4 regions of the Streptomyces sp. NPDC016677 genome follow, and region 4 is predicted to be linked to each of the others. Evidence: riboswitches for the same ligand, from Rfam matches in the RefSeq annotation. Region 4 holds a riboswitch; each other region holds the start of a gene.
What was found. Region 4 has a riboswitch for cobalamin ahead of ACZ3IG_RS06105 (ABC transporter substrate-binding protein). Riboswitches for the same ligand answer to the same signal wherever they lie in the genome.

Region 1: another riboswitch for cobalamin. It lies ahead of ACZ3IG_RS28530 (cobalamin biosynthesis protein); the one in region 4 lies ahead of ACZ3IG_RS06105 (ABC transporter substrate-binding protein).
Region 2: another riboswitch for cobalamin. It lies ahead of ACZ3IG_RS12320 (ribonucleoside-diphosphate reductase subunit alpha); the one in region 4 lies ahead of ACZ3IG_RS06105 (ABC transporter substrate-binding protein).
Region 3: another riboswitch for cobalamin. It lies ahead of ACZ3IG_RS21605 (GHMP family kinase ATP-binding protein); the one in region 4 lies ahead of ACZ3IG_RS06105 (ABC transporter substrate-binding protein).

The regions. Positions count from the first base shown of each region.
Region 1 covers NZ_JBVHEO010000014.1:49,450-56,458, forward strand. Annotated here, with positions in the region: gene ACZ3IG_RS28505 (alpha/beta hydrolase) at 1-336, opposite strand, end outside; gene ACZ3IG_RS28510 (class II aldolase/adducin family protein) at 598-1,272, opposite strand; gene ACZ3IG_RS28515 (lysozyme) at 1,526-2,284, shown strand; gene ACZ3IG_RS28520 (inorganic phosphate transporter) at 2,417-3,730, shown strand; gene ACZ3IG_RS28525 (hypothetical protein) at 3,768-3,989, shown strand; cobalamin riboswitch at 4,210-4,349, shown strand; gene ACZ3IG_RS28530 (cobalamin biosynthesis protein) at 4,455-5,408, shown strand; gene ACZ3IG_RS28535 (cobyric acid synthase) at 5,405-6,913, shown strand; gene cobN (cobaltochelatase subunit CobN) at 6,910-7,009, shown strand, end outside.
Region 2 covers NZ_JBVHEO010000003.1:560,131-567,139, forward strand. Annotated here, with positions in the region: gene ACZ3IG_RS12315 (ribonucleotide-diphosphate reductase subunit beta) at 1-157, opposite strand, end outside; gene ACZ3IG_RS12320 (ribonucleoside-diphosphate reductase subunit alpha) at 235-2,586, opposite strand; cobalamin riboswitch at 2,709-2,830, opposite strand; gene ACZ3IG_RS12325 (GNAT family N-acetyltransferase) at 2,881-3,381, opposite strand; gene mctP (monocarboxylate uptake permease MctP) at 3,514-5,124, opposite strand; gene ACZ3IG_RS12335 (DUF3311 domain-containing protein) at 5,121-5,387, opposite strand; gene ACZ3IG_RS12340 (GntR family transcriptional regulator) at 5,593-6,357, opposite strand; gene ACZ3IG_RS12345 (extracellular solute-binding protein) at 6,808-7,009, shown strand, end outside.
Region 3 covers NZ_JBVHEO010000007.1:314,637-321,645, forward strand. Annotated here, with positions in the region: gene ACZ3IG_RS21595 (glycoside hydrolase family 6 protein) at 1-653, shown strand, start outside; gene ACZ3IG_RS21600 (ferric reductase-like transmembrane domain-containing protein) at 1,253-2,233, opposite strand; cobalamin riboswitch at 2,441-2,671, shown strand; gene ACZ3IG_RS21605 (GHMP family kinase ATP-binding protein) at 2,784-3,767, shown strand; gene ACZ3IG_RS21610 (cysteine synthase family protein) at 3,764-4,786, shown strand; gene ACZ3IG_RS21615 (ATP-grasp domain-containing protein) at 4,783-6,024, shown strand; gene ACZ3IG_RS21620 (MFS transporter) at 6,017-7,009, shown strand, end outside.
Region 4 covers NZ_JBVHEO010000002.1:174,266-181,274, reverse strand. Annotated here, with positions in the region: gene ACZ3IG_RS06130 (tellurite resistance TerB family protein) at 1-180, opposite strand, end outside; gene ACZ3IG_RS06125 (sporulation protein) at 480-1,472, shown strand; gene ACZ3IG_RS06120 (acyl carrier protein) at 1,791-2,069, shown strand; gene ACZ3IG_RS06115 (beta-ketoacyl-[acyl-carrier-protein] synthase family protein) at 2,066-3,349, shown strand; gene ACZ3IG_RS06110 (ACP S-malonyltransferase) at 3,397-4,500, shown strand; cobalamin riboswitch at 4,495-4,697, shown strand; gene ACZ3IG_RS06105 (ABC transporter substrate-binding protein) at 4,752-5,798, shown strand; gene ACZ3IG_RS06100 (FecCD family ABC transporter permease) at 5,795-6,811, shown strand.

The sequences.
Region 1 (7,009 bases), on a different contig from region 4:
GTCGCCGGGTTCCAGGGTGCCGTGCGTGACGCCTTCGAGGCGGCGGACGACGGTGTCGGCCGGGTGCTGGGCACCGGGCAGGACAGGGCCCACGACGGCGTGCGAGCCGTCGCCGGCCAGGCCGTACCGGCCGGGCCGCAGCGTGGCCAGGTGCCGGGTGAGGGTGATCTGTCCGGCGGCGGTGCCGTGCACCGTGAGCCGGGGCTCGGTGGGCAGGGGCCGGCCGGGCGTCGCCTTGAGGGCGGCGTCGCTGGCGAGGCGGCCGGCCGCGACGCTCGCGGCGCCGGCTGCCAGGGCCGCGGTGACGGCGGCGGTCGTTGCGGTGACGGTGCGCACAGCTCCCAGTTTCCCGGCGTGCTCCGCCGTAAGCCACCGGAAGGACGGCTGGGGGTGACGGACGGGTCACCCCTCGCCCCTCACCCGGCACCCCTCACCCGGCACCCGGCACCCGGCACCCGGCCGCACCGTCCCGGCCGTCACCCCGTCCCGCCACCCCGGCCGTCACCGCGGCCGTTACCGCGCCCCGTCGCCCCCCGGCCCGCCTCCCGGCCCACCGCTCCTCCCGGCCTACCGCTCCTCCCGGCCTCCCGGCTCGCCTCAGCTTCGCTGCCCGTAGCCGCGCAGCCGCTCCGCCACCTCCGCGACCTGCCCCTCCGTCAGCAGGGACGGGGTCAGACCGGGGACCGAGGCGGCGGTCAGCCACAGGCGGCACATCCAGTCGAGCTGGGCGGTGCGGTCGTAGGCCTGGTCGAGGGAGGAGCCGTACGTGATCGTCCCGTGGTTGCGGAGGAGGCAGCCGGTCCGGCCGTCGAGGGCGCGGAGCATGTTCTCGGCCAACTCGTCGGTGCCGTACGTCGCGTACGGGGCGACCCGGACGGGTCCGCCGAGGGCCGCGGCCATGTAGTGCACCAGCGGCAGCTCCGGTACGAGGGTGGAGACGGCCGTCGCGTGCACGGCGTGGGTGTGGACGACCGCGCGGGCGTCGGTGTGCCGGTAGACCGCGAGGTGCATGGGCAGTTCGCTGGTCGGGACGAGCGCGCCGAGCACCTGCCGCCCGTCCGGGTCCACGCCGGTGACGTCGTCCGGGGTGAGCCGGTCGTACGGCACGCCCGAGGGCGTGACCAGCACGGTGTCGCCGACCCGGACCGAGACGTTGCCGGAGGTGCCGACCACCAGTCCGTCGGCGACCGTGCGCCGGGCGGCGGCCACCAGCGCCTCCCAGGCGCGGGCCTCCTCCGGTCGTACACATCTCCCCCGCGGCTCCCGCACGATCCCGCCTCCTCCCGGGCGTCCCGTACGCCCCAGTGGTCCCGCCGCCGACCGGCGCTGCGGCGATCCTGCCAGGCGGGCCGGGAGGCCGGGGCACTGTAGGGCGGAAGCCGAGCCTCCGGGAGGGTGCATATCACGACAAACAGCCCCTGGCTTCCTCTTGGCCGGGGATCGGTGAGCGTTCGATGATCTTCGAGTACGCTCGGGCTGGTTTGTCATGCACGTTGCCATTTTCGGGGGATTTCCGGGGGGAATCATGGCCCGTGACCGCACCCGCCTCATACCGTCCCGCCGGGGCCGGCTGCTCGCGGCCTGCGCCGCCGCGCTCGCCCTCGGCGGGACCGCGCTCACCGATGCGTCCGCCTCGGCCGCGGCCGGCCGGCCGAAGGGGCACGACGTCTCGTCCCACCAGAAGACCGTCGACTTCGGCCGGGCCAGGGCGAAGGGCGCGACGTTCGCCTACGTCAAGGCCACCGAGTCGCACACCTACCGCAACCCCTACTTCGAGGAGCAGTACGACGGCGCGCGCCGGGCGGGCCTGATCCGCGGCGCCTACCACTTCGCGCTGCCGCACAGGTCCTCGGGCCGCACCCAGGCGGCGTACTTCGTGCGCCACGGCGGCGGCTGGCGCGCCGACGGCCGCACCCTGCCGCCCGCGCTGGACATCGAGTACAACCCGTACGACAAGACGAAGAAGTGCTACGGGCTGAGCAAGGCGCGGATGACGGCCTGGATCGACTCGTTCAGCGACGAGGTGAGGCGGCTCACGGGCCGCCGGCCGGTGATCTACACCACCACGCACTGGTGGAAGACGTGCACCGGGAACAGCCGCGCCTTCGCCGCGGACCACCCCCTGTGGATCGCCCGCTACGACGCCCCGAGCGCGGGTGAACTGCCGGCCGGCTGGGCGTCGTACACGTTCTGGCAGTACGACAACGCCGGTCCGCTCCCGGGCGACCAGAACGTGTTCAACGGGTCCCTCGCCCGGCTGAAGACGTTCGCCCAGGGGGGCTGAGGCCGGAGGGGGCAGGGGCAGGGGGCGGTGGCTCCGATTCCGGACACCACCACGCCCCTCCCAGTTCATCTTCCGTTCACCCTGGTTACCTACGTTCGTCCAGCCAATGACCTCGAACGATTGCCTGGGTAAATGGAAAGCTTCTCGCTGATCCTCGCGATTGTGGTGGTGACCGCACTCGCGTTTGATTTCACGAACGGTTTCCACGACACCGCGAACGCGATGGCGACGACCATTTCGACCGGTGCGCTCAAGCCCAAGATCGCGGTGGCCATGTCCGCCGTCCTGAATCTGGTGGGCGCCTTCCTCTCCGTGGAGGTCGCCAACACGATCTCCAAGGGTCTCGTCGACGAGACCGGCATCCGTCCCGAGGTCATCTTCGCCGCCCTGGTCGGCGCGATCCTCTGGAATCTGCTGACCTGGCTGGTCGGCCTGCCGTCCAGCTCCTCGCACGCCCTCATGGGCGGTCTGATCGGCGCCGCGATCGCCTCGGCGGGGGTCGGCGCGGTGCACGGCGACGTCCTCGTCACCAAGGTGCTGCTCCCGGCGATCGCCGCCCCCGTGGTGGCGGGCATCGCGGCACTGGTCGCCACCCGGCTGATGTACCGGCTGGGCCGCAAGGCCGACGGCAAGGCCGCCGACAAGGGGTACCGCGTCGGCCAGATCGCCTCGGCCGGGCTGGTCTCGCTGGCGCACGGCACCAACGACGCGCAGAAGACGATGGGCATCATCACCCTCGCCCTGGTGGCGGGCGGCGCCCTCACCCCGGACTCCGACCCGCCCCTGTGGGTCATCCTCTCCGCGGGCCTCGCCATCGCGCTCGGCACCTACCTCGGCGGCTGGCGGATCATCCGCACCATGGGCAAGGGCCTGACCGACCTCCAGCCGCAGCAGGGCTTCGCCGCCCAGACCAGCGCGGCGACGGTCATCCTGGCCTCCTCCCACCTGGGCTTCTCGCTCTCCACCACGCACTCCGTCTCCGGTTCGGTGATGGGCGCCGGCCTCGGCCGCAAGGGCGGTGTGGTGCGCTGGTCGACGGCGACGCGGATGTTCGTCGCCTGGGGGCTGACGCTGCCGGCCGCGGCCCTGGTCGCCGCGCTCGCCGAGTGGGTCTGCGGACTGGGCGACTGGGGCACGGCGCTCGTCGCGGTGCTGCTGGTCGCGGCCAGCTTCGCGATCTGGCGGATCTCGCGGCGCGAGGTCGTCGACCACACCAACGTCACCGGCGGGGACGACGCCCAGGAGCCGGCCGGTGTGGTGACCGCCGCGGTGGCCGCCGTGGCGCCGCCTCCGGTGGGCACCCCGGCCGACGGACCTCCGGCGACGGACGGGCTCCCGGTGGACGACGGACTTCCGGTGACCGGCGGGCTCTCGGCCACCATCCCGGCCCAGTCGTCCGAGGCCCCCGACGCCCCGGCCGCCCGTTCGGCCGCCACCCCCGTCTGAGCCGGTCCCGTCCGGACATCAGGAGAAGAGAAGCACGATGAAGATCGACTGGGCAGCCCTCGGCTCCGTCTTCGGGGTCGGCCTCGTGGCCACCGTCGCCCTGGTGACCCTGTTCACCCTCGGCATCGCCGGCCTGTCCCGCCAGGAGCGGGCCGCCGAGCGGGGCGGCTCCGCGGGCCTCGCGGTCACCGGCGCGTACGTGTGCTTCGCCGCGTGCGCGGCGGCGGTGGCGTACGGCATCTATCTGATCGTGGCCTGACGCCCCCCCTCCCAGCCTCCCCCCTTCCCCCTCGCCTCCCTTGTCGCCGCCCTGCCGGGTGCCCTACGGGTGCCTACGGCAGGGCGGCTTCGTGTCCGCACCCCGTCTCCGGGCGTCGGGGACATCGGGGACGGGCGGATCGAGGGCATCTCCAGCCCGAACGGTCCACGGTGTGGGCCTCAGCACACTCCCCCCGCGCAGGTCAACGGCAAGTTGACGGGCGTTCTCGGCCCGTGGTGGACTTCCGGGGCCATGTACGGCGGCAGGAGAGGAAGCCCGGTGCGAATCCGGCGCGGTCCCGCCACTGTGACCGGGGAGCACTCCCCGGGAGCCAGGAACTCTCACCGCCGGTCTCGTCGAACCAGGGCGTGGACACCCTGAGTGAGGACATAACGCGATGCTCGGCTGCCGTCCGGAACGCAGGCCCGGTACCTCTCCCGCCTCCCGTGTGACCGGCTGATCCCCGTGCGTGCCGGACGCGTCTTCGCGTACGGCGCCGCCGCCGGCCTCCTCGGTGACCTGCTCCTCGGCGACCCCCGCCGCGGGCATCCGGTCGCCGTCTTCGGCCGTGCCGCCGGTGCCGTGGAACAACTGCTGTGGCGTGACCACCGGGGCCGGGGCGCCCTGCACACCGCCGTGTGCGCCGGTGGCGCCGTCGCCCTCGGTGCCGTGGCCGCCCGTGCCGTACGCCCCTGCCCCGCCGCCTCCGTCGCGCTGACCGGCGCCGCCACCTGGGCCGTGGTCGGCGGGACCTCGCTGGCCCGGGAGGCGTCCGCGATCGGGCGGGCACTGGAGGCCGGGGACGTGGCGGGGGCCCGGGCCCGGCTGCCGCACCTGTGCGGACGGGACCCGCAGGCCCTGGACGCCGACGGGATCGCCCGGGCGGTGGTGGAGTCCGTCGCCGAGAACACCTCCGACGCGGTGGTGGGCGCCCTGGTGTGGGGCGCCGTGGCCGGGGTCCCCGGGCTGCTCGGCTTCCGTGCCGTCAACACCCTCGACGCGATGGTCGGGCACAAGTCGCCCCGCTACCGGCGCTACGGCTGGGCCTCCGCCCGGCTCGACGACCTCGCCGGCTGGCCGGGCGCCCGGCTGACCGCCGTACTGGCCACGGCGGCCGGGGGCGACCCGAGGGGTGCCGTACGGGCCTGGCGGGCCGACGCCGGCCGGCACCCGAGCCCCAACGCCGGCCCGGTCGAGGCATCCTTCGCGGGCGCCCTCGGCGTGCGGCTGGGCGGGACGCTGTCCTACGGCGGCCGGGTGGAGCACCGGCCCGTCCTCAACCGGAGCGGACGCGCCGTGCGGGTCGCCGACATCGACCGCGCGGTACGGCTGTCCCGGCGCGTGAGCTGGCTCGCGCTGGGCGTGTGCGCGGGCGCACGGATCGTGGGAGCGCGACTGAGGAAAGGACGTACGGCATGAACGGCGGTCTGCTCGTCGCCGGTACCACCTCCGACGCCGGGAAGAGCGTCGTGACCGCCGGGATCTGCCGGTGGCTGGTGCGGCAGGGCGTGAAGGTGGCGCCGTTCAAGGCGCAGAACATGTCCCTCAACTCGTTCGTGACGCGGGAGGGCGCCGAGATCGGGCGGGCGCAGGCCATGCAGGCGCAGGCGTGCCGCGTGGAGCCGACCGCGCTGATGAACCCCGTCCTGCTCAAGCCGGGCGGCGAACAGAGCAGCCAGGTCGTGCTGCTGGGCAAGCCGGTCGGTGAGATGAGCGCCCGCGGCTACCACGGCGGGCGGCAGCAGCGACTGCTCTGCACCGTACTGGAGTGCCTGGCCGAGCTGCGGGGCACGTATGACGCGGTGATCTGTGAGGGGGCGGGCAGTCCGGCCGAGATCAACCTGCGCCGGACCGACATCGTGAACATGGGGATCGCCCGGGGTGCCGGGCTGCCCGTCCTCGTCGTCGGCGACATCGACCGCGGCGGGGTCTTCGCCTCGTTCTTCGGCACGGTGGCGCTGCTGGCTCCCGAGGACCAGGCGCTGGTCGCCGGGTTCCTGGTGAACAAGTTCCGGGGCGATGTCTCGCTGCTGGAGCCGGGCCTGGAGATGCTGCGCGGGCTCACCGGGCGGCCCGCCTACGGCGTGCTGCCGTACCGGCACGGGCTCGGCATCGACGAGGAGGACGGGATGGCGGTGTCGCTGCGCGGCGCCGTCCGGGAGTCCCGGGTCACCGCCCCCGTCGGCGAGGACGTGCTGCGGGTCGCCGTCTGCGCGGTCCCCCTCATGTCCAACTTCACGGACGTGGACGCGCTGGCCGCCGAGCCGGGTGTCGTCGTGCGGTTCGTGGACCGGCCGGAGGAGCTGGCCGACGCGGATCTCGTCGTCGTGCCGGGGACGCGGGGGACGGTCCGGGCCCTGGAGTGGCTGCGGGAGCGGGGGCTCGCGGACGCCTTGGCGCGCCGGGTCGCCGAGGGGCGGCCGGTGCTCGGGGTCTGCGGCGGCTTCCAGCTCCTCGGCGAGCACATCGAGGACGACGTCGAGTCGCGCGCCGGGCACGTCGACGGGCTCGGTCTGCTGCCCGTGCGGGTGCGGTTCGCCCGTGAGAAGACGCTCACCCGGCCGGTGGGCGAGGCCCTCGGCGAGCGGGTCGAGGGGTACGAGATCCACCACGGGGTCGCCTCCGTGGAGGGCGGTGAGCCCTTCCTGGACGGCTGCCGGGTCGGCCAGACCTGGGGCACGCACTGGCACGGTTCGCTGGAGTCGGACGGGTTCCGGCGGGCGTTCCTGCGCGAGGTGGCCGCCGCCGCGGGCCGCCGCTTCGTGCCGGCCCCCGACACCTCGTTCGCCGCGCTGCGCGAGGAGCAGCTCGACCGGCTCGGCGACCTGATCGAACAGCACGCGGACACGGACGCGCTGTGGCGGCTCATCGAGTCCGGCGCGCCACAAGGACTGCCCTTCATTCCACCGGGAGCGCCCGTATGAGCACTGTCTTGTTGTTGTCGACCGCCGACACGGATCTGCTGGCGGCCCGTGCCGCGTCCGGTGCCTCGTACCGGATCGGCAACCCCACCCGGGTCG
Region 2 (7,009 bases), on a different contig from region 4:
CGGTGGCGAAGAAGGCGACCAGGCGGCCGATCAGGTGCCGCTCGGCGGGGGTGAGCCTGGCGAGGTCGGCCACGTCCGAGTGGAGGTCGACCTCCTCCACGGTCCAGGTGTTCTTGATGGCGTCCCGGTAGCGCTCGTAGAAGCCGGGGTAGCGCATGGGGCGCAGGGTCAGCTCGAAGCCGGGGTCGAGCAGGTTCTTGGCCTGGTTCTCGGTCTGGTTCTTCGTATCGGTCTTCACTGGCAGGCCTCGCAGGACCCGGGGTTCTCCAGGGAGCAGGCGGCGGCCGCCTGTGCTGGTGCTTGTGCGGCGCGGGCGATGCGGGTCGCCGGGCGGGAGCGCAGGTAGTACGTGGTCTTCAGGCCCCGCTTCCAGGCGTAGGCGTACATCGAGGAGAGCTTGCCGATGGTCGGGGTCTGGAGGAACAGGTTCAGGGACTGGCCCTGGTCGAGGTACGGGGTGCGGGCGGCGGCCAGGTCGATCAGGGCGCGCTGCGGGAGTTCCCAGGCGGTGCGGTAGAGGCGGCGGACGTCCTCGGGGAGCCGGTCGAGGTCCTGGACCGAGCCGTTCGCCTCGCGCAGGGCCTCGCGGGTGCGGGCGTCCCAGGCGCCGAGCCGCTTGAGGTCGGCCACCAGGTAGGAGTTGACCTGGAGGAACTCGCCGGACAGCGTCTCGCGTTTGAACAGGTTGGACACCTGCGGCTCGACGCACTCGTGGACGCCCGCGATCGAGGCGATGGTGGCGGTCGGGGCGATGGCGAGGAGCAGGGCGTTGCGCAGCCCGGTGCGGGCGACGCGCTCGCGCAGGGCGGTCCAGCGGTCGGGCCAGGCCGGCTCCACGTCGTAGTGGTCGGGGTGCAGGACCCCGCGTGCGGTACGGGTCTTCTCCCAGGCGGGCAGCGGGCCGGCGCGCTCGGCGAGGTCCGCGGAGGTCTCGTACGCGGCCAGCATGATCCGCTCGGCGATACGGGTGGACAGAGTCTTGGCCTCGGGGGAGTCGAAGGGCAGGCGGAGCGTGAAGAAGACGTCCTGGAGGCCCATCACGCCGAGGCCGACGGGGCGCCAGCGGCTGTTGGAGCGGGCCGCCTGCCCGGTCGGGTAGTAGTTGATGTCGACGACTCGGTCCAGGAAGGTGACGGCGGTGCGGACGGCCGCGTCCAGGCGGTCCCAGTCCATCGCCCCGCCGGTCACGAAGGCGGCCAGGTTGAGGGAGCCCAGGTTGCACACCGCCGTCTCCCCGTCGTCCGTGACCTCCAGGATCTCCGTGCAGAGGTTGGAGGAGTGGATGACGTGGCCCGGTTCGGCGGTCTGGTTGGCGGTGCGGTTGGCGGTGTCCTTGAAGGCCATCCAGCCGTTGCCGGTCTGCGCGAGGGTGCGCATCATACGGCCGTACAGCTCGCGGGCGGGGAGCGTCCTGCGGGCCAGGCCCTTCGCCTCGGCCGCGCGGTAGGCCGCGTCGAACTCCTCGCCGTGGAGGTCGGGCAGCTCCGGGACGTCGGCGGGGGAGAAGAGGGACCAGTCCGCGTCCGCCTCGACGCGGCGCATGAACTCGTCCGGGACCCAGTGCGCCAGGTTCAGGTTGTGGGTGCGGCGGGCGTCCTCGCCGGTGTTGTCCCGCAGTTCGAGGAACTCCTCGATGTCCGCGTGCCAGGTCTCCAGGTAGACCGCCGCCGCTCCCTTGCGCCGGCCGCCCTGGTTGACGGCGGCGACCGAGGCGTCGAGCGTCTTGAGGAACGGGACGATGCCGTTCGAGTGCCCGTTGGTGCCGCGGATCAGCGAACCCCGGGCGCGGATGCGGGAGTAGGCGATGCCGATGCCGCCGGCGTGCTTGGAGAGGCGGGCGACCTGGAGGTAGCGCTCGTAGATCGAGTCCAGCTCGTCCCTGGGGGAGTCCAGGAGGTAGCAGGACGACATCTGGGGGTGCCGGGTGCCGGAGTTGAAGAGGGTGGGGGAGGAGGGGAGGTAGTCGAGGCGGCTCATCAGGCCGTAGAGCGCGGCCACGTCGGCGACGGACCCGGGGGTGTCGTCGTCGGCGAGGCCGGCGGCGACGCGGAGCAGGAAGTGCTGCGGGGTCTCGATCACCTTGCGGGTGTGCGGGTGCCGGAGCAGATAGCGGCTGTGCAGGGTGCGCAGACCGAAGTAGCCGAAGCGGTCGTCGGCGGCGGGGTCGGGCATTCCGTCCAGGCGGTCCGCGTGCCGGCGTACGAAGTCGGCCGTACGGTCGGCGACCAGGCCCTCGCGGTGGCCGGTGGCGACGGACTCGGTGAAGGTGGTCACGCCCTGGGAGGCGGCCTCGGCGCGCAGCGTGAGCGTCAGCAGCCGGGCGGCCAGCCGCGAGTACGCCGGGTCCTCGGAGATCAGGCCGGCCGCGGCCTCCGTGGCCAGTTCCCGCAGCTCCGCCTCGTCGGCCCGCGCGGACCGGCCGCGCAGCGCGGCGGCGGCGACCCGGCCGGGGTCGGCGTCGGGGAGGTCGGCGGTCAGTTCGGTCAGGGTCCGCAGCAGCGCGGCACCGGGCCTGTCCTCGGGCACCGGGGGCGTTGCCGGAGCGGGGCCGGCCGGTGATACCGGGTCGGCTGGCGCGATGGTCATGGGGAGCACTCCCTCGCTCGGCACGGGGCCTTGCGGAGGGCAGGGGGCAGCTCACGAGCGCGCGCGGCGTCGCGTCCACCGGCCCATTCCACGAGGCCCGGACGTCAGGCGCCCGGGCCGGACGGCCGGGCGCACTGTCGGCAGGTACTCGGACTGGACAGGCGTGCGGACACGCGAGTACACCGTTGCGGGACAGTTCCGGATTCGCACCGGATTCCCCTGCGGCGACAGCGAGCATGAGCATACATGTTGTGCCGCGAGAGGAAAGCGACCCCAGATGTAGTGTCTGTCGAGTCAGAGGGACAGCTCGTACGTGAGGAGCGTGATGTCGTCCGGCTCCGGGTTCCAGTCGCGGTCCGGGGTGCGGACGAAGCCGAGGCGTTCGTAGACGCGGTGGGCCGCGCGCATGGTCCTCTGCGTGGACAGGACCAGGCGTTCGCAGCCGTCGACGCCGCGGGCGCGATCGACGCAGGCGCGGACGAGGGCCTCGCCTACGCCGCGGCCGCGGGCCGCGTGGGCCACCGCGAGCATGCGTATCTCGGCCTCTCCCCCGCGGGCGAGCTCGGCCATGGGGCCGCCGGACGGCACGAGGGTGACTCCGCCGAGGACGGCGTCGTCCTTCACGGCTGCCAGTACCTCCGCGGCGGCGGCGCGTTTCGCCACGTCGCGGAGTTCTTCGAGGTAGGCGTCGGATGCGCTGAAGTCGAGGAGGCCGTCGTGGAGGTAGGCGGTGGCGGTGATCTCTCCGAGAGCGGGGTATTCGGTGGGGTGGGCTGGGCGGATACGGAAGTCCATGCGGGGAGTGTGCACGACTGCGGGCCGCCGGTGTGGGTCTTTTCGGCGGCCCGCCGGGGGTGTGTCCGGTTGCCCGCGCCCGCACGGCGGGGCCGCATGTCGATACAGCCCCGCGCTCCTCAGGGGCGCGTCTCAGTGCGCGGAGCCGGCCGTCGCCGGCGGCAGCTCCACCTCCACGCCCGGGTCGCCCGCGTCCGCCGTGTAGTCCTCCGGGCGGGTCTGGTCGATGCCGTCGGGGGCCTTGGCCGCGCGGAGGACGAAGGTCAGGACGACCGTCACCAGCGCGTTGAGCACGAACGCCGTCAGACCGATGTACCCGATCTCCCCGATGCCCGGGATCTCCTTCGACGAGCCGCCGAAGTGCGCCTGCGTCGGCGAGGAGACGCCGTACGCCGCGAGCGTGCCGTAGACCATGCCGACCGCCCAGCCGGCGAGCAGCGCCCAGCGGTGGAACCAGCGCGTGAACAGGCCGCCGACCAGCGCCGGGAAGGTCTGCAGGATCCAGATGCCGCCCAGGAGCTGGAAGTTGATCGCGACCGTCTTGTCCATGCCGAGCACGAAGACCAGCGCGCCCACCTTCACCAGCAGCGACACCAGCTTGGAGACCTTGGTCTCCTGTTCCGGCGTGGCGTCGGGCTTGATGAAGTCCTTGTAGATGTTGCGGGTGAAGAGGTTGGCCGCCGCGATCGACATGATGGCCGCCGGGACCAGCGCGCCGATGCCGATCGCCGCGAAGGCCACGCCCGCGAACCAGTCCGGGAACATGTCCTCGAAGAGCTGCGGGATGGCGAGCTGGCCGTTGCTCACCTTGATGCCGGCCGCGATCGCCATGAAGCCCAGCAGGGCCAGCAGCCCCAGCATCAGGGAGTACAGCGGCAGGATCGTGGTGTTGCGGCGGATCACCTCACGGCTGCGCGAGGACAGCGTCGCGGTGATCGAGTGCGGGTACATGAACAGCGCCAGCGCCGAGCCGAGGGCCAGGGTGGCGTACGTCCACTGGCCGGTGTCGGGCGGGGTCACGCCGCCCGCGCCCGCCGCCTCGAACTTGTCACCGGCCGCGGCGAAGATGTCGTCGAAGCCGCCCAGCTTGATCGGGATGTAGATGATGGCGACCGCGATCACGAGGTAGATCAGCGTGTCCTTTACGAACGCGATCAGCGCGGGCGCCCGCAGCCCGGACGAGTACGTGTACGCCGCGAGCACGCCGAAGGCGATCAGCAGGGGCAGGTCCTTGATGAACCAGTTGGTGTCCTCACCGCCGCCGACGCCCATCACGTCCAGCACGGCCTGGATGCCGACCAGCTGGAGGGCGATGTACGGCATGGTGGCCAGGATGCCGGTGACGGCGACCGCCAGCGACAGTCCCTTCGAGCCGAACCGGCCGCGCACGAAGTCCGAGGTCGTCACGTACCCGTGCTTGTGCGAGACCGACCACAGGCGGGGCAGGAAGGTGAAGATCAACGGGTAGACCAGGATCGTGTACGGCACCGCGAAGAAGCCGGAGGCGCCCGCCGCGTAGATCGCCGCCGGGACGGCGACGAAGGTGTACGCCGTGTAGAGGTCGCCGCCCAGCAGGAACCAGGTGATCCAGGTGCCGAACGAGCGTCCGCCCAGGCCCCATTCGTCGAGGCTGGCCTCGTTCTCGGCCCGGCGCCAGCGCGCGGCCAGGAAGCCCATCGCGGTGACCAGGACGAAGAAGAAGATGAAGACGGCGAGTGCCACGCCGTTGACGCCGTCGTTCACTTGCCCGCACCCCCCTCGGGAGCGCGCCGGGCCCGCTGGTCCCGCTGCCACAGTTTGTACGCGATCATCGTCAGCGCCGTCGAGATCAGCACCCAGGCCATCTGGTACCAGTAGAAGAACGGGATGCCGATGAACGCCGGGTCGGTCTTCGCGTACGACCCGACCCAGAGCATGGCCACGAACGGTGCGACCAGGCAGAGGCCGATGACCACGCGCACCGGCGTCACCACCGGCCCCGAACTCGTTCCTGAGGCTTGCGACATGCGGCGGCTCCGTCCCCTAGGTGGTCAGCCCTGTAATGCGGAGGCAATCTAGGTGACGGTTACACGACAGCGGAAGACCCCGTCCGTATATCGGTCCCCGAAGACCGGCGGGTCCCCGCGAAAGCCGCTCAGCGGCGGCGAGGACCCGTGCGCGGGTGTGCCTCCCGCCGGTCCGTCCGGGTCGCGCGCCGCACGGGAGGCGACGTCAGTCCCGCGGTCGCTTCAGCCGCGCCACGAACTTGTACCGGTCCCCCCGGTACACCGACCGCACCCACTCCACCGGCTGTCCGTCCCGGTCGCGCGAGTGCCGGGAGAGCATCAGCATCGGCAGGCCCACGTCGGTGCCGAGCAGGCCGGCCTCGCGCGGGGTGGCCAGCGAGGTCTCGATGGTCTCCTCGGCCTCGGCGAGATGGACGTCGTAGACCTCGGCCAGCGCCGTGTACAGGGACGTGTACTTGACCAGGGAGCGGCGCAGCGCCGGGAAGCGCTTGGCGCTCAGGTGGGTGGTCTCGATGGCCATCGGCTCCCCGTTGGCCATGCGCAGCCGCTCGATGCGCAGCACCCGGCCGCCGGTGGTGATGTCCAGGAGCGCGGCGATCCGGTCGTCGGCGGTGATGTAGCCGACGTCCAGGAGCTGGGACGTGGGTTCCAGCCCCTGGGCGCGCATGTCCTCCGTGTACGAGGTGAGTTGCAGCGCCTGCGAGACCTTCGGCTTGGCGACGAAGGTGCCCTTGCCCTGGATGCGCTCCAGACGGCCCTCGACGACCAGTTCCTGGAGGGCCTGGCGCACGGTGGTGCGGGAGGTGTCGAACTCGGCGGCCAGCGTGCGCTCCGGCGGGACCGGTGTGCCGGGCGCCTGGGTCCGCGTCATGTCGAGCAGATGCTTCTTCAGGCGGTAGTACTTGGGCACGCGCGCGGTACGGACGGTCGCCCCACCCTCGTTCTCCGCACTGCTGACGTCGGTGCTCATCGCTGCCTTCCCGGCTCCGGGTGCCGAAGCGGCCGACGTCCCCGGCCGGCCGCGGCTCACATCGTGGCACGGCTCACCGCGGGGTGGTCCCGCACGCTCCGTGACCCCCTCTGTATACCTCTGGGGCCACCGTTGGTCTAGTCCACCGCGCCGTCAAGCCCGCGTGGTACGCCCCGGCCGAGTCCCTTCCCGCCGGTGCCGACGGGTGTCTGGTACAGGCGCCGGGCGGGGGTCCGATCCACCCCTCGCGGAATGAAGGGTCCCTGCATATCTCGGTCGCATCACGGAGGCCCGGCGGCCCGTTGAACACCCTTGACAGTCTTATTGGTCTGGGCCAGTCTCCCCGTACTGGTCTACACCATTGGTCCAGTCCCGGCCCCAAGGGCGGTCACGCGCAGGCGAGTTACCGCGGGGAGGCAGGGGGGTTGTGGCATCCCTGAGGAGGGTGGCGTGAAGCGCAAGCTGATATCCGCGATCGGTGTCGCGGGCATGATGGTCTCCATCGCGGCGTGCGGGGGCGACAGCGGCGACAGCGAGTCCGGGGCGGAGGGCCAGACCCTCACCGTGTGGGTGATGGACGGATCGTCCCCCGACCAGTGGCAGAAGGAGCTGGGCGCCGCCTTCGAGAAGCAGACCGGCTCGAAGGTCGAGT
Region 3 (7,009 bases), on a different contig from region 4:
ACATCTACCACCGTGACTACTGCGGCGGGCACTCCGCCGGCGGAGCCGCCTCGCCGTCCGCCTACGCCAACTGGATCGCTCAGTTCGCCGGAGGCATCGCGGCCCACCCGGCCGTCGTCATCCTCGAACCCGACTCCCTCGGGGACTACGGCTGCATGACCCAGGCCCAGATCGACGAACGCGAGGCCATGCTCACCGGTGCCCTCGCCGAGTTCAACCGCCAGGCCCCCAACACCTGGGTCTACATGGACGCCGGCAACCCGCGCTGGGCCGACGCGGCGACCATGGCCCGACGCCTCCACGAAGCCGGCCTCCGACAGGCCCACGGCTTCTCGCTCAACGTCTCCAACTACGTCACCACCGCCGAGAACACCGCCTACGGCAACGCCGTCAACAACGAACTGGCCGCCCGCTACGGCTACACCAAGCCGTTCGTCGTGGACACCAGCCGCAACGGCAACGGCTCCAACGGCCAGTGGTGCAACCCCTCCGGCCGCCGCATCGGCACGCCCACCCAGACGGGCGGAGGCGCCGAGATGCTCCTGTGGATCAAGACCCCGGGCGAGTCCGACGGCAACTGCGGTGTCGGGACCGGCTCCACGGCCGGCCAGTTCCTCCCCGAGGTCGCCTACAAGATGATCTACGGCTACTGATCCAGCACTCCCACCACCCGGGAGGCGACCGGCGGCCCGCCGGGGCGGCGGGCACTCCCCCGGCCATCTCAGCTGAACGCGGGCGCGGCCGACTCCGGCCACGGCCCAGTCCCGCAGTCGGCGCCAGGCCGTCACCCCGGGCCGGGCCACCGCTTCTCTCGGCACGTCGCGCCAGGCCACGCCCTGCGCCGCAGGACGTGAACGATGCCGGCCAGTGCGACCCGGTCCCGCGCCAGGAGCTGCCCGGGAGGGCGGTGCCGCCGTGCGCGCACCCGCTGCTGCGGGTGCGCGCACGCGACCCGGTCGCGCCGCCGAGTCGTCCGCCGCCTCCGCCCGAGCCTCCCAGGCGATCACCGCCCCACGCCGGGCGAAGCGCTCCGCCTTCGGGAAGGTCACGCTGCCCCGTACCGCTGCGCGACCAGCCGCCGGCGCCGGCTTCACCGCCCGCCGTGTACGACTCCCGCTCCCACGGCCGTCGGCGTCTTCGCGGACGCCGAGGCAGTCGGGGACGCGTACCGGTGCCGCGGCACGGCACGGGCCGTTCGCTGTTCCGGTCAGGGTGTCATGCGCCGTCCGTCCGGCCCGCCCGGTGTCGGCAGTCAGTCCGTCTCCTGGGTGTGGGGGGCCGTCGCGGGCGGATCGGTCGGACGGTCCCGTCCGCCGTCGCGGCCGGACACCACCACGACGACCAGTCCGACGACGACGGCCCCGACCGCGACCCGTCCCGCCACCCGCACCCACCAGCCCGGCCGGGCCGCGCCCCCGCCGGGTGCACCCAGCCGTTCGGCCCGCCGGGCGGGCCGCAGCAGGCGGAGCAACAGCAGTACCGCGACCGGGATTTGCAGCAGCCACAGGACGGTGCGGGGCCACTCCCCGTACCAGACGTTGGTTCCGTACAGCAGGGTGTGCCACACGCTCAGCACGTAGACGACGATCACGAACCGGTGCAGCCGTCGCCAGGTGTTCGCTCCGATGCGGTGCCGGACGTAGAACAGCAGCCCGAGCGGGATCGCCAGGTACAGGGCCCCCTGGCCGATCGGGATGGCGGTCCGGCCGGTTCCGGAGTCGTACCAGCCGGGTACGAAGGTGTCCGCGAAGGCCACCCACAGCCGCTCCGCCCAGTCCACCTTCGTCTCGTAGCGCACGAGTTCCGCCGCGAACATCAGCGCGTGTGCGAACATCAGCGCCGTCGTCGTCAGGCTCGTGGTGCGGTGCCAGCGCTCCAGTACCTGCCGGGAGACCGGCAACCGGGTGGGCCGTGGTCCCGACAGCAGCAGGCCGAGCATGACCGTGCCCCAGGCCCACAGCAGTCCCGACCAGCCGAAAGCCTGGCTGAGCAAGTACATCCAGTAGGTGCCGGCGTCGTCCATGAACGGCATGACCGCGACCGTGTCCGAAGCACCCGATTCCATACGCGTCCACAGGAGCGCGAACACGAGCGCCGTGACCACCACCGCCGCGGCGGCGTCGGGCAGGGCGGACCGCAGATCGGCGCGGAGCACGACGCGGTCGCCGGGGGGCCGTCGCCGTCCGCGCGGGGCTGCCGCCCCGTCCTCGTCCGGCCTCACGTCTGACGTCATCAGGGGCCTCCCGGGCACCGGCCACCGCGGCAGCGGTGTGCATGTGTCGTGAGACAACGAGTCTGGCTGATGAGACAGCGATCCCCAGAGGCGTTATCCGGCCAGAGCCGCCCCCGACAACTGCGCAGGGATACGCCGGGTTCCGCCTTCCCTCCACATTCAAGACAACCGCAGAACTCCCACTGTCCCAGAAGTACGGGCGCCCTTACGCTGATGCACGCAGTCGGTTCGCGCCTCCCGTCCGCCCGGACGCCCGGTGGCGCGACGCAAGAGGGAACCCGGTGCGAATCCGGGGCTGTCCCGCAGCGGTGAGCGGGAACGAAAGCCGTCGATGTCACTGGGCCGGCGTCATGGCCGGGGAAGAGACGGCCGGTAGGTGTCCGCCCTGTCGGCGGACGTGCCCGCGAGTCCGAAGACCTGCCACTGCGCCCGCTTCCCGAGCGGGCTGTGCACGTGACCTCGTGGACCGGGTCGGCGGTACGGTCGGTCGTGCGTGTGGCCCCGTCTCCTTCCCTGTCGGTGTGCAAGACCCGGTACGGAGGAGGACGGTGTGCGGGAGCCAGCCGATCCATGTCGGCCGTACCGGTCCTTCGTCGACGTGCCGGCCGACGGACCGGGACCGACGGTACTCGGACCCGTCGCGGGCGTCCTCCAGGAACCGGGCCTGTCCGGCGGCACGGTCTCCGGTGTCTGCCACGGCACCCTGGGCGAGCTGTACCAGGGCCCGCTGCGAGCGGGCACCGATCCCGAGATCGCGGTGGTGTCCTTTCCCGTGGACCGCCACTCCTGGGTGTACTTCACACCGAGGACGACGGCCGGCTCACCGGGTCCGCCGGCACTGGGTGAGAAGTCGGCGACAGCGGCGCGCCTCTTCCTGGAGCACTACGGTCTCACCTTGCCGCCCGGCGACTGGCGCACCCATTCCGAACTGCCGGTGGGCGTGGGAATGGCCAGTTCCACGGCGGACATCGTGGCGACGCTGCGCTGCCTGTTCCGCGTCTTCTCCCTGCCGTACGACAAGGACGTGGTCCTCGGCGTCCTGGCGGACATCGAGCGCGCCGACAGCGTCTTCCTCGACGAGTTCGCCCTGTACCTCAGCGGCCGGCACCGGGTGGTGCGGCGACTGGGCCCGGACCTCGGCTTCCACACCGCCTACGTCATGGAACCCGGCACGGTGGACACCGCCGCCGTCACTCCCCTGCTGCTGGACCACTACCGGCGCCGCGGCGAGGAATACCAGCGGTGTCTGACCGATCTGCTGAAGGGTTTCGGCTCGGGTGACCCGGCCGCCGTCGCCCGTGCCGCGACGACCAGCGCCGCGCTGTCCCAGGAGGTGCTGCCCAAGACGACCTTCAGCAGCCTGCGAGCCCACCGTGAGCGGTTCGGCGCCGACGGCGTCTTCGTCGCCCACACCGGCTGCCTGGCCGGCTATCTCTTCGCCGCACGCCCACGAGCCGAGGTCAAGTCCGAACTCTCCGCGTTCTTCCACTCGCTCGGCCACCAGTGCACCTTCGCCCAAGGAGGCTACGGGTGATCCACCCCCACATCGCCGACGCTCTGAAAGTCCCGGACCTGGTCCGGCTCACCGACGGCCTGGTCCTGCTGCGGTTCGAGTCGATGAAGATCTACTCGGCTCTGGCCGCCGTCCGTCATCTGCTGGAGCGGGGCACGGTCCGTCCGGGCCAGACCCTGATCGACAGCTCCAGTGGCATCTACGCCTACGCCCTCGCCCTGGCGTGTCACCGGTACGGCATGCGGTGTCACATCGTCGCGTCCACCACCGTCGACACCACCACCCTGGCCCAGTTGGAGATCCTCGGCGCCACGGTGGAACGGGTGAGACCGTCGCGCGACCTCGCACTCGACCAGGAACTGAGGGTGCGACGGGTGCGGGAGATACTCGCCGAGCGTCCCGGGCACCACTGGATGCGCCAGTACCACGACGACGTCCACTACCTCGGCTACCAGGAGGTCGCCGACCGGATCGCGGCGGAGTTCCCGGCCGTACCGCTGACCGTCGTCGGCGGGGTGGGGTCCGGAGCCTCGACCGGCGGCGTCGTGGAACGGCTGCGTGTCGCGGACCCCTCGGTGCGTCTGGTCGGCGTCCAGCCCTTCGGCAGCGTCACCTTCGGCAGCCAGGACCATCACGATCCCGAGGCGATCATCGCCGGCATCGGCTCGTCGATCGTCTTCGACAACGTCCGCCACCATCTCTACGACACCGTGCACTGGCTGGACTTCACCCACGCCATGGCCGGCGCCGTCGCCCTGCTGCGCGAACACGCGGTGTTCGCCGGGCTGTCCACCGGTGCCGGCTATCTGACGGCGACGTACGAGGCCCGCCGCCACCCCGACCGACTGCACCTGGTGATAGGGGCCGACACCGGACACCGCTACGTGGAGCGCGTGTTCGCCCGGCACGCCGAGGCCCTCGATCCGGCCGCGTTGAAGCCCGTCGAGGTCCGCGGCCCGGAGCAGATGACCATGCCCTGGTCGAGGATGACGTGGCGGCGCGCGGCCTGCCCGGCGGGCCGGCAGGAGAGTGCCGTATGACCGTGGCCTGCCTGGAGTCGCTGACCTTCGGCCTCGGTCATCTGGTCCGCGCCGCCGGCCGGCTCGGCGAGCGCCTGCTGCTGCTGACCCGGGACCCCGCCTACTACGCCTACGAACTGGGCCGGCTGCCCGCCGGCGCCCTCGACGTCGTCGTGACCGACACCTTCGACATGGAGCGGTCCGCCGATCTGCTCCGGCGCGTCCCGGCGCTGCGCGGTCTGATCAGTTCCACCGACACCTGGACCCTCACCGGCGCCGCCCTCGCCGAACGACTCGGCCTGCCCGGTCTCGACCCGGCCGTCCTGCGACTGACCCGGGACAAGGCCGCCGTACGCAACAGGCTGCACGACGCGGGCCTCACCCGCGGCAGGGCCGTCGAGAACGCCGGCCCGGACCGCGAGGCACGCGGGCTGCTGCTCAAGGAGGCGGGGCTGCCGCTCGTGCTCAAGGACACCGCGGGCACCGGGAGCCAGAACGTGTGGCTGGTCCGGGACGAGGGAGAACTCGACGCGGCGCTGGCGGAGGCGTCCGGCCGGGACCTGAAGGGGCGGTTGTTCGCCGAGCCCTGTTTCAGCGGCCCGGTGTACAGCGCCGAGACGCTCACCTGGGCCGGCCGCACCAGACTGCTCGGTGTCTCCAGTCGCCTCATGTCGCCGGAGCCGCGCTTCCGGGAGGAGATCACCGCCTTCCCCGTGGCCTTCCCGGACCCGCAGCGGATTTCGCTGGGGCGTTGGCTCGGCCGGGTGCTCGCCGCCATCGGTTACACCGACCGGTTCGCTCACGTGGAGTTCGTCCTGACCGCCGACGGCCCGGAGGTGGTGGAGGTCAATCCCCGGATCGGGGGCGCGCTGGTCGGAGAGGGCCTGTGCCGGGCGCTCGGTGTCAACGTGTACGAGGCGATGATCGAGGCCGCGCTCGGCCGTCGCCCCGGTCTCATGGAGGCGGACGTTCCCGGTGGTCCGGCCGTCGCCTTCGTTCTGGGCTATCCGGCCGCGCCCGGCGTGTTCACCGGGGTCGCCGGGCTCGACCGGCTCACCGGCATGCCGGGAACGCCCGCCTGGTACCCGGTCAAGCGGGCCGGTGACCTCATCGAGCACCTGGACGACAGCCGTGGTTACGCGGGCATCGTGTACGCCGAGGCGGAGACCGCCGAACTCGCCACCCACCGCGCGGTGGCCGCTGCCAACGCCCTGCGGGTACTCACCGACCCGGCCGGCCGGGAGGCGCCCGGTGGGTGAGCGCGCCCCCCGGGGACCGGGGCTGCGGGCCTCGCTGTTCCCGCTCACCGGCCCGCTGCGGTTCCTCCTGGCCAGCTCGTTCCTCATTCCGCTCGGCAGCTTCATGGTCCTGCCGTTCATGTCGGTCTTCCTGCACGAACGGCTCGGTATGGGGCTCGGCACGGTCGGTGTCGTCCTGGCCGTGGCGTCGCTCGTGCAGTTCTCCGGCGGCATCGTCGGCGGGGCCCTCGCGGACCGGATCGGGCTGCGCCGCACGATGCTGTGGGCCCTCGTCGTGCGCACCGCCGGTTTCGCCGGGCTCCTGCCGGCCCCGCGCTGGCCGCTCCTGGCGGTCTGGGCGCTGGTCCTGACGTGCTGCGGTGCCGCCCTCTACCTGCCCGCGAACAAGGCGTACCTGGTGCACGGCGTCGACGACGAGCGCCGCCCGGCGTTCCTGTCGGCGGGCAACGCGGCACTCAACGCGGGCATGGCCGTGGGCCCGTTGATCGCCGCGCCGTTCGTCCTGTCGTCGCCCGGCTGGCTGTTCGCGGCCGTCACGGCGCTGTTCCTCGCGGTCACGGCGGGACACGCGCGACTACCGGAGACCACCGCGGAACACCCCACCGGATCGAAGGACACGGCCCCCTCGGGTCTCCTGGCCGGCGTGGCACTCCTGCCGTTCGCCGCCAACGCCTTGGCCTTCTACCTCTACTTCCACTTCCAGCACTTCCTGGCGGTGTACGCCGTCCAGCGCGCCTCCAGCGCGTTCTACAGCCTGGTGCTGCTGCTCTGCTTCACCCTGGTCATCGTCGTACAGCCGCTCGCGTCCGGCCTGATCCGGCGCATGCCGTACGCCGTCGCCCTCGCGGTCGGTTTCACGGGTCTGGCGGCGGGCCTGGCCGTGCTGGCGGCCGGTACCCGGACGGCGCTGTTGGCGGGCGGCGCGCTGATCACCCTGGGCGACATCGTGCTGTTCCTCAAGAACGACCTGGAGGCATTGCGCCGC
Region 4 (7,009 bases):
CCCCGAGCCGTGACCCTGACCCTGGCCGTGAGCACCGTGGGCGCCCTGCCCCTGACCGCCGTACGGGCTCTGCCCCTGACCGCCGTACGGGCTCTGCCCCTGGCCGTGGCCACTGCCTGTGCCGCGCGCGCTCTGGGACTGCTGGAGGTTCTTGGCCTGGTCCTTGATCCGGTCCCACATCGCCACTGGTGCCACCTTCTGCCGCTGTCGTGTACGTCTGCTGTCGCACGAGGTCTGCTGTTCGTGCGAGGCGTGCTGTGCGCATGCCGTCGAGCACGCTACTGCGTGCCCATCCGATCAAACGTCTCCGGACGGCACGCGGTTCCCGTGGGCAAAGGAAAAGCAAAACCGCCGGCGTTCCGCCACCGGGACGGCCGCACGGGACACGGGCCCAACTCGCGTGCCGGCGACCGCCCTTCTGCCTCTACTCTTCTACATGCACGTAGAAACACCTGTCTCATGAAGGAGTGGACGCCACGATGGTGTTCAAACGACTGCTCGGCTCGCTCGGCGTGGGCGGACCCACGGTCGACACGGTCCTCGCCCCGGGCGCTGCCCGCCCCGGTGCGGCGCTCACCGGTGAGGTCCGGCTCAAGGGCGGCACCGCCGACTTCGACGTCGAGCACATCGCGCTGGAACTGGTGGCGCGGGTCGAGGCCGAGCACGCCGAGGGCGAGAGCGAGGGCGCGGTCGTCTTCGACCGGTTCCTCGTCGGCGGCGGATTCCGGCTCGCCGAGGGCGAGGAGCGCGCCGTGCCGTTCAGCGTGCCGCTGCCGTGGGAGACCCCGGTCACCGAGCTGTACGGGCAGGGCCTGGGCATCGTGCTCGGCGTGCGCACCGAACTGTCGGTGGCGGGCGCCCGCGACAAGGGCGACCTGGACCAGCTCACCGTGGCACCGCTGCCCGCCCAGGAGGCGATCCTGGAGGCGCTCGGCCAGCTCGGCTTCGGTTTCCGCTCCGCCGACCTGGAGTACGGCCGGATCGGCGGCACCGGGCAGCAGCTGCCGTTCTACCAGGAGATCGAGCTGGTCCCGGCCCCGCGGTACGCCCACCAGGTCAACGAGATCGAACTGACCTTCCTCGCCCACCCCGGCGGCCTGGAGGTCGTCCTGGAGGCCGACAAGCGCGGCGGGTTCTTCACCGAGGGGCACGACGCCCTCACCCGCTTCACCGTCGGCCACCACGACGTGCGCGACTGGAACGCCGAGGTCGACGGCTGGATCCGGGAGCTGATCGACCACCGGGCCTCCTACGGTTCGCACGCCTCGTACGGGCACCACGGGCACGAGGAGCACCACGGCGGCCACCACGACGGTCACCGCTCCGGCCCGGGCATCGGCACCGCCGTCGCCGCCGGTGCCGCGGGCCTGGCCGTGGGCGTCGTCGGCGGGATGGTCGCGGCCGAAGTCGTCGACGAGGTCGGCGACTTCTTCGAGGGCGACGACGAAGGGGACGAGGAGGACGAGGGCTGAGCCCACCGGCCGGCGACGGACGGAACGAAGGGACTGAAGGGCGCTCGGCGGCCCCTTTACGCACGGGGCGCCCTTCACCCTGAGCGCGCCATGGGGCGCCCGAACGCACGTGGCTCGCACGGCAGTTGTGGAGCGCCCCTGGCGTGCTCCGGCTGCCCCGGGGTCTTCCGTGAAGCGGCGCTTACCGTTCGGGACGGTCGGAAAGGCTGTCGGCGTGCATCCGGCGGACGCCGGTGCCGTGTCGGAGCGCTCGGGACGGACGGTGCCCACCGGACCGTTCCCGGGCGCGCCGCACGCCACGACCAAGGAGGACCTCCCATGCCGCCCACAGCCGACGACCGCGCGCTCTTCGACGAACTGCGTGAACTGCTGGCCGCCACCGTCGAGGACGTGTCCGTCGAGGAAGTCGGCCTCGACAGCGACCTGAAGGACGACCTCGGTGTCGACTCGCTGGCCCTGCTGGAACTGATCGCCGCGATCGAGGACCGCTGGCAGGTCCAGGTCCCGGTGGACGACGCGGCGGGACTGACCACGGTCCGCGAGATCGTCGACCATCTTCTCTCCGTGGCCCCCGCTCCGGCCGGTGGCGCCGCGTGAGCCCACGGGACCGGGCCGCGCGGGCCCGTGACGAGACCGCCGCCGTCGTCACGGGGCTGGGCATGACCACGGCCCTGGGCGGTGACGTCCCGTCCACCTGGGCGGCCCTGCTGGACGGCGCCTGCGGGGTCGAGAGCCTCGACCTCGGTGCCCCGGACGGCCCGCCCCAGGTGTATCCGGCGGCGCCCGCCGCCGTGGACCCCGGCTCGGAGCTGTCGCCCGCCAAGGCCGCGCACTGCGACCGTTCCGCGCAGTTCGCCCTGGTCGCGGCGCGGGAGGCGCTGCGCGACGCCGGCCTGGAGGGGACGTCCCTGGCGGGAGGCGGCTCCCGGGTCGTCGTCATCGTCGGTGTGGGGCTGGGCGGGCTCCTCAGCATCCTGGAGCAGAACCGCAGGCTGGAGGCCGGCGGTCCCGGCCGGGTCAGCCCCCGGGCCATCCCGGTCATGCTGCCCAACCACGCCGCCGCCGAGGTGGGCCTGATGGTCGGCGCCACGGCCGGTGTGCACACCCCGGTCAGCGCCTGCGCGTCCGGTGCCGAGGCCCTCGCCCAGGCCCTCGCCCTGATCCGGGAGGACCGTGCCGACGTGGTGATCGCGGGCGGCGCGGAGGCCGGCCTGCACCCCCTGGTCTTCGCCGGGTTCGCCCGGCTGCGCGCCCTGTCCCGGCGGTGCGACGACCCCGAGCGGGCGTCCCGTCCGTTCGACGCCGACCGCGACGGCTTCGTGATGGGGGAGGGCGCCGGCATGCTGGTGGTGGAGAGCGCCGGGCACGCCGCGGCCCGCGGTGCCCGGGTGCACGGCCGCCTGACCGGGGCGGGCATCACCAACGACAGCCACCACGTCGCCCAGCCGGCGCCCGGCGGCACGGGCTGCGCAGCCGCCGTGACCGCCGCCCTCGACGACGCCGGTCTCTTACCGGAGGAGGTCCGGCACATCAACGCGCACGCCACCTCCACGCCCGTCGGCGACCTCAGCGAGGCCCAGGCCCTGCACACGGCGTTCGGGAAGGTGCTGGACGACGTGGCGGTCAGCGCGACCAAGGCGGCCCTCGGGCACACCCTGGGCGCCGCCGGAGCCATCGAGGCCGTCACCACCGTCCTCGCCCTGCGGGACAGAACGGCGCCGCCCACCCGCAGCCTCGAACGCGTGGACCCGGCGATCGGTCTGAACGTGGTCGGCCGCCGTCCCGAACCGCTGCCCGCCGGACCGCTGGCGGCGGTCAGTACGAGCATGGGTTTCGGCGGGCACAACGTCGCGCTGGCCTTCACCACCGTCCCGTGAGCCACCACCGACGCCTCACGGACCACCGTCCCGTCAACCCCCGCGCCATGAGCCCCCGTTCCGTGGACCCCCGTCCCGTCGATGCCGGCCCTGTCGACGCCAGTCCCGTCGATCCCCGCTCCGCGAGCGCCGACGGCCCCCCGGCGCGGGCGGGGGACCGGCCGCGCACCGTCCTGATGTGTCCCGGGCAGGGCGCCTACCTCCCAGGCGCCCTGCGGCACCTGCGCGAAGTGCCCGCGGTCGCCGAGGTGCTGGCGACCGTGGACGCGCACGCGCCGGACCGCGGCCCCGCCGCCGTGCCGGTCGGCCGGCTCCTCACCGAGGCGGACGCCCCGGGCCCCGAGGAACTCCTGAGCGCGGACCCGCTCGGCTTCGACCTGGCCACCTACGCCGCGGTGGTCGCCGCCGCCACCGTCCTGCTCGACCTCGCCGGCCCCTGGATCGACGCGGTCCTCGGCCACAGCGTCGGGGACCTGGCGGCTCTCACCGTCGCCGGGGCCGTCACCGTGCGCCAGGGCGTCCAACTGCTGTGCGTACGGGACCGGCTGCTGAGGACCGCCGGACTGCCGGCGGCCGGCATGGTGGCCACCGACGCCGGCGCCGACCGGGCGGCGGACCTGATCCGTACCTGCGGTACGGAGCGGGTACGGATCGCCGCCCGCAACGCGCCCGCCCAGACGGTCCTCGCCGGTCCCGACGGCCAGCTCGCCCGCCTCCAGCGGGCGCTGCTGGACGACGGGCACCGGGTGACCCGGCTGACCAGCCGCACCGCCTTCCACCATCCGCTGCTCGGGGAGGTCCACCGCTCCTTCCGCCGTCTGCTGCGGGCCCAGCCGATCGCCCGCCCCGCCCTCGCCGTGCACACCACCGCCGGCCACTGGGCGCGGACCCCCGCCCAACTGCGCACCGTGGCCGCCGCCCACCTCACCGAACCCATGGCCCTGCACCACACCCTGCGCGCCCTGCGCCAAGGAGGCTTCACCACCTACCTCGACAGCGGCCCCCGGGCCCTGCTCAGCGCCCTGGTCAAGGCCGGCCTGCCCGGCTGTGCCACCGCCGCGCCGCTGCGCACCCCCGCCGGCGTCGAGCGGATACGCCGGCGTCTCACCGCCGTCGCCCCGCCGCACCGCCCCGGTCGGGGTGCTTGGTAGTCTGCCGAGGCCAGTCACGCCACCTCGGTGGTCAGGGAATCCGGTGGGAATCCGGAACTGACGCGCAGCGGTGAGGGGGACGGGCGGGGCACTGACGCCACTGGGACGGGAACCGCGCGACGGCGGGAACGGTCCTGGGAAGGCGCCTCGTCCGGACGAACCCGAGTCCGAAGACCTGCTGGCACCTCCGCACCCCGTGCGGAGGGCGACCGTAGGCCAGGCTCCGCGTCCAGAGCCCCGACACCCGAGGCATGCCCGTGTTCCGTTCCGTCCCCCGTTCCGCGGCCTTGCTGCTCACCTCCGTCCTGCTGCTCACCGCCTGCGGCACCTCCGACGGCGAGGACACGGCCACGGACGGCTCCCCGTCCGCCGGCCGGCCGGTCACCATCGAGAACTGCGGACACCGCGTCACCCTGGAGTCGGCGCCGCGGCACGCCGTCTCCCTCAACCAGGGCAGCACCGAGATCCTCCTCTCCCTCGGGCTCGCGGACCGCCTGGTCGCCACCGCGACCTGGACCGACCCCGTGATGAAGGGCCTGGAGAAGGCGAACGCCCGGGTGCCCCGGCTCGCCGACAACGCCCCCTCCTTCGAGAAGGTCCTGGACGCCGGACCCGACTTCGTCACCGCCTCGTTCGTCTCCACACTCGGCACGGGCGGTGTCGCCACCCGTGAACAGTTCGAGAAACTGGGCGTGCCCACCTATGTCTCCCCGTCCGACTGCGAGGCGGGCAAGGACAACGACAGCGGCGGCGACGGCTCCCGCGGTACGCCGCTCACCCTCGACACGGTGTACGGCGAGATACGCGACCTGGCGCACGCCTTCCGTGTGGACGAGCGCGGTGACCGACTGGTGCGGCAGCTCAGGACGCGGGTCCGCGAGGCCACCGACGGCCTCCAGGTCTCCGACGTCTCCCTCATGTACTGGTTCGCCAACTCCCAGTCGCCCTACCTCGCCGGATGCTGCGGCGCCCCCGGCGCCATCACCCGCGCCCTCGGCGCGCGGAACGTCTTCTCCGACACCCACGACGAGTGGCCCCAGATCAACTGGGAGACCGTGGCCGACCGCGACCCCGACGTCATCGTCCTCGGCGACCTGACCCGCGAGTCCCAGACCGCCGAGACCGCCAAGGCCAAGATCGAGTTCCTGGAGACCAACCCGGCCACCCGCAATCTCACAGCCGTGCGGAAGAAGCGGTACGTCCTGCTCAGCGGACAGGCGATGAACCCGTCCATCCGCACGGTGGAGGGCATCGAGAAGGTGGCGGCCGGCCTGCGGGACCTCGGGTTCGCCAAGTGACCGGCATACGGACCCCCTTGCTCACCGTGGCCGGACTGGCCGCGCTGGCGGTGTCGGTCGCCGTCGCGGTGACCATCGGGCCGGCCGACATCTCCACCGCCGATGTGTGGGCCTCGGTCGCCGCCCACCTCGGGCTGGGCCGGACCGACCTCGCGCCGCTGCGCGACGGCATCGTGTGGGACCTGCGCATGCCGCGCACGACGCTGGCCGCGGTGTGCGGCGCCGGCCTCGCGCTGTGCGGGGCGGTCATGCAGTCCCTGCTGCGCAATCCGCTGGCCGACCCGTTCGTGCTGGGGGTCTCCTCCGGGGCCTCGACCGGGGCGGTCGCCGTGATCGTGCTCGGCGTGGGCGGGGGAGCGGTGTCGCTGTCCGCCGGCGCGTTCCTCGGCGCGCTGTTCTCCTTCGGGCTGGTCCTGCTGCTCAGTCACAGCCTCGGCGGCAGCGTCGACCGGGTGGTGCTGTCCGGGGTGGCCGCCATGCAGCTGTTCTCCGCGCTCACCTCGTTCACCGTGCTGACCTCGGCGGACGCGGAGACCACCCGGGGCGTGATGTTCTGGCTGCTGGGTTCGCTCACCGGCGCCGGCTGGACCGAGGTGCTGCTGTGCGCCGGGGTGCTGGCCGCCGTACTCGTGGTCTGCCTGGTCCACTCCGCCACCCTGGACGCGTTCACCTTCGGCGAGGAGGCCGCCGCGAGCCTCGGTGTGCGCGTGGCCCGTACCCGCCTCGTCCTGCTCTGCGCCACCGCCCTGCTCACCGCCGCCCTGGTCAGCTGCGCCGGGGCGATCGGCTTCGTCGGGCTGGTCCTGCCGCACGCCACCCGCGTGCTGACCGGCGCCGCCCACGCCCGGCTGCTGCCGGTCACCGTGCTGACCGGGGCCGTGTTCCTGGTGTGGGTGGACACCCTGGCCCGTACCGTCCTCGACCCGCAGGAGATCCCGGTGGGAGTGGTGACGTCCCTCATCGGCGTGCCCGCCTTCGTGGCAGTCCTCTACCGGGGCCGGAGGCGGGCGTGAACGAGCCCGAGACCGTCGGCCCCGAGACGGCCGGCGAGACGATCGGCCTCGAAGCGGCCGGTGCCGAAGCGGCTGGTTCCGAAGCGGCCGGTGCCGAAACGGCCGGTCCCGAAACGGCCGGCGAGACGGCCGGCTTCGGGACGGCACATGAGACGGCCGGTCCCGAGACGACTCGCGAGCCGGCCGGCTCCGGGACGG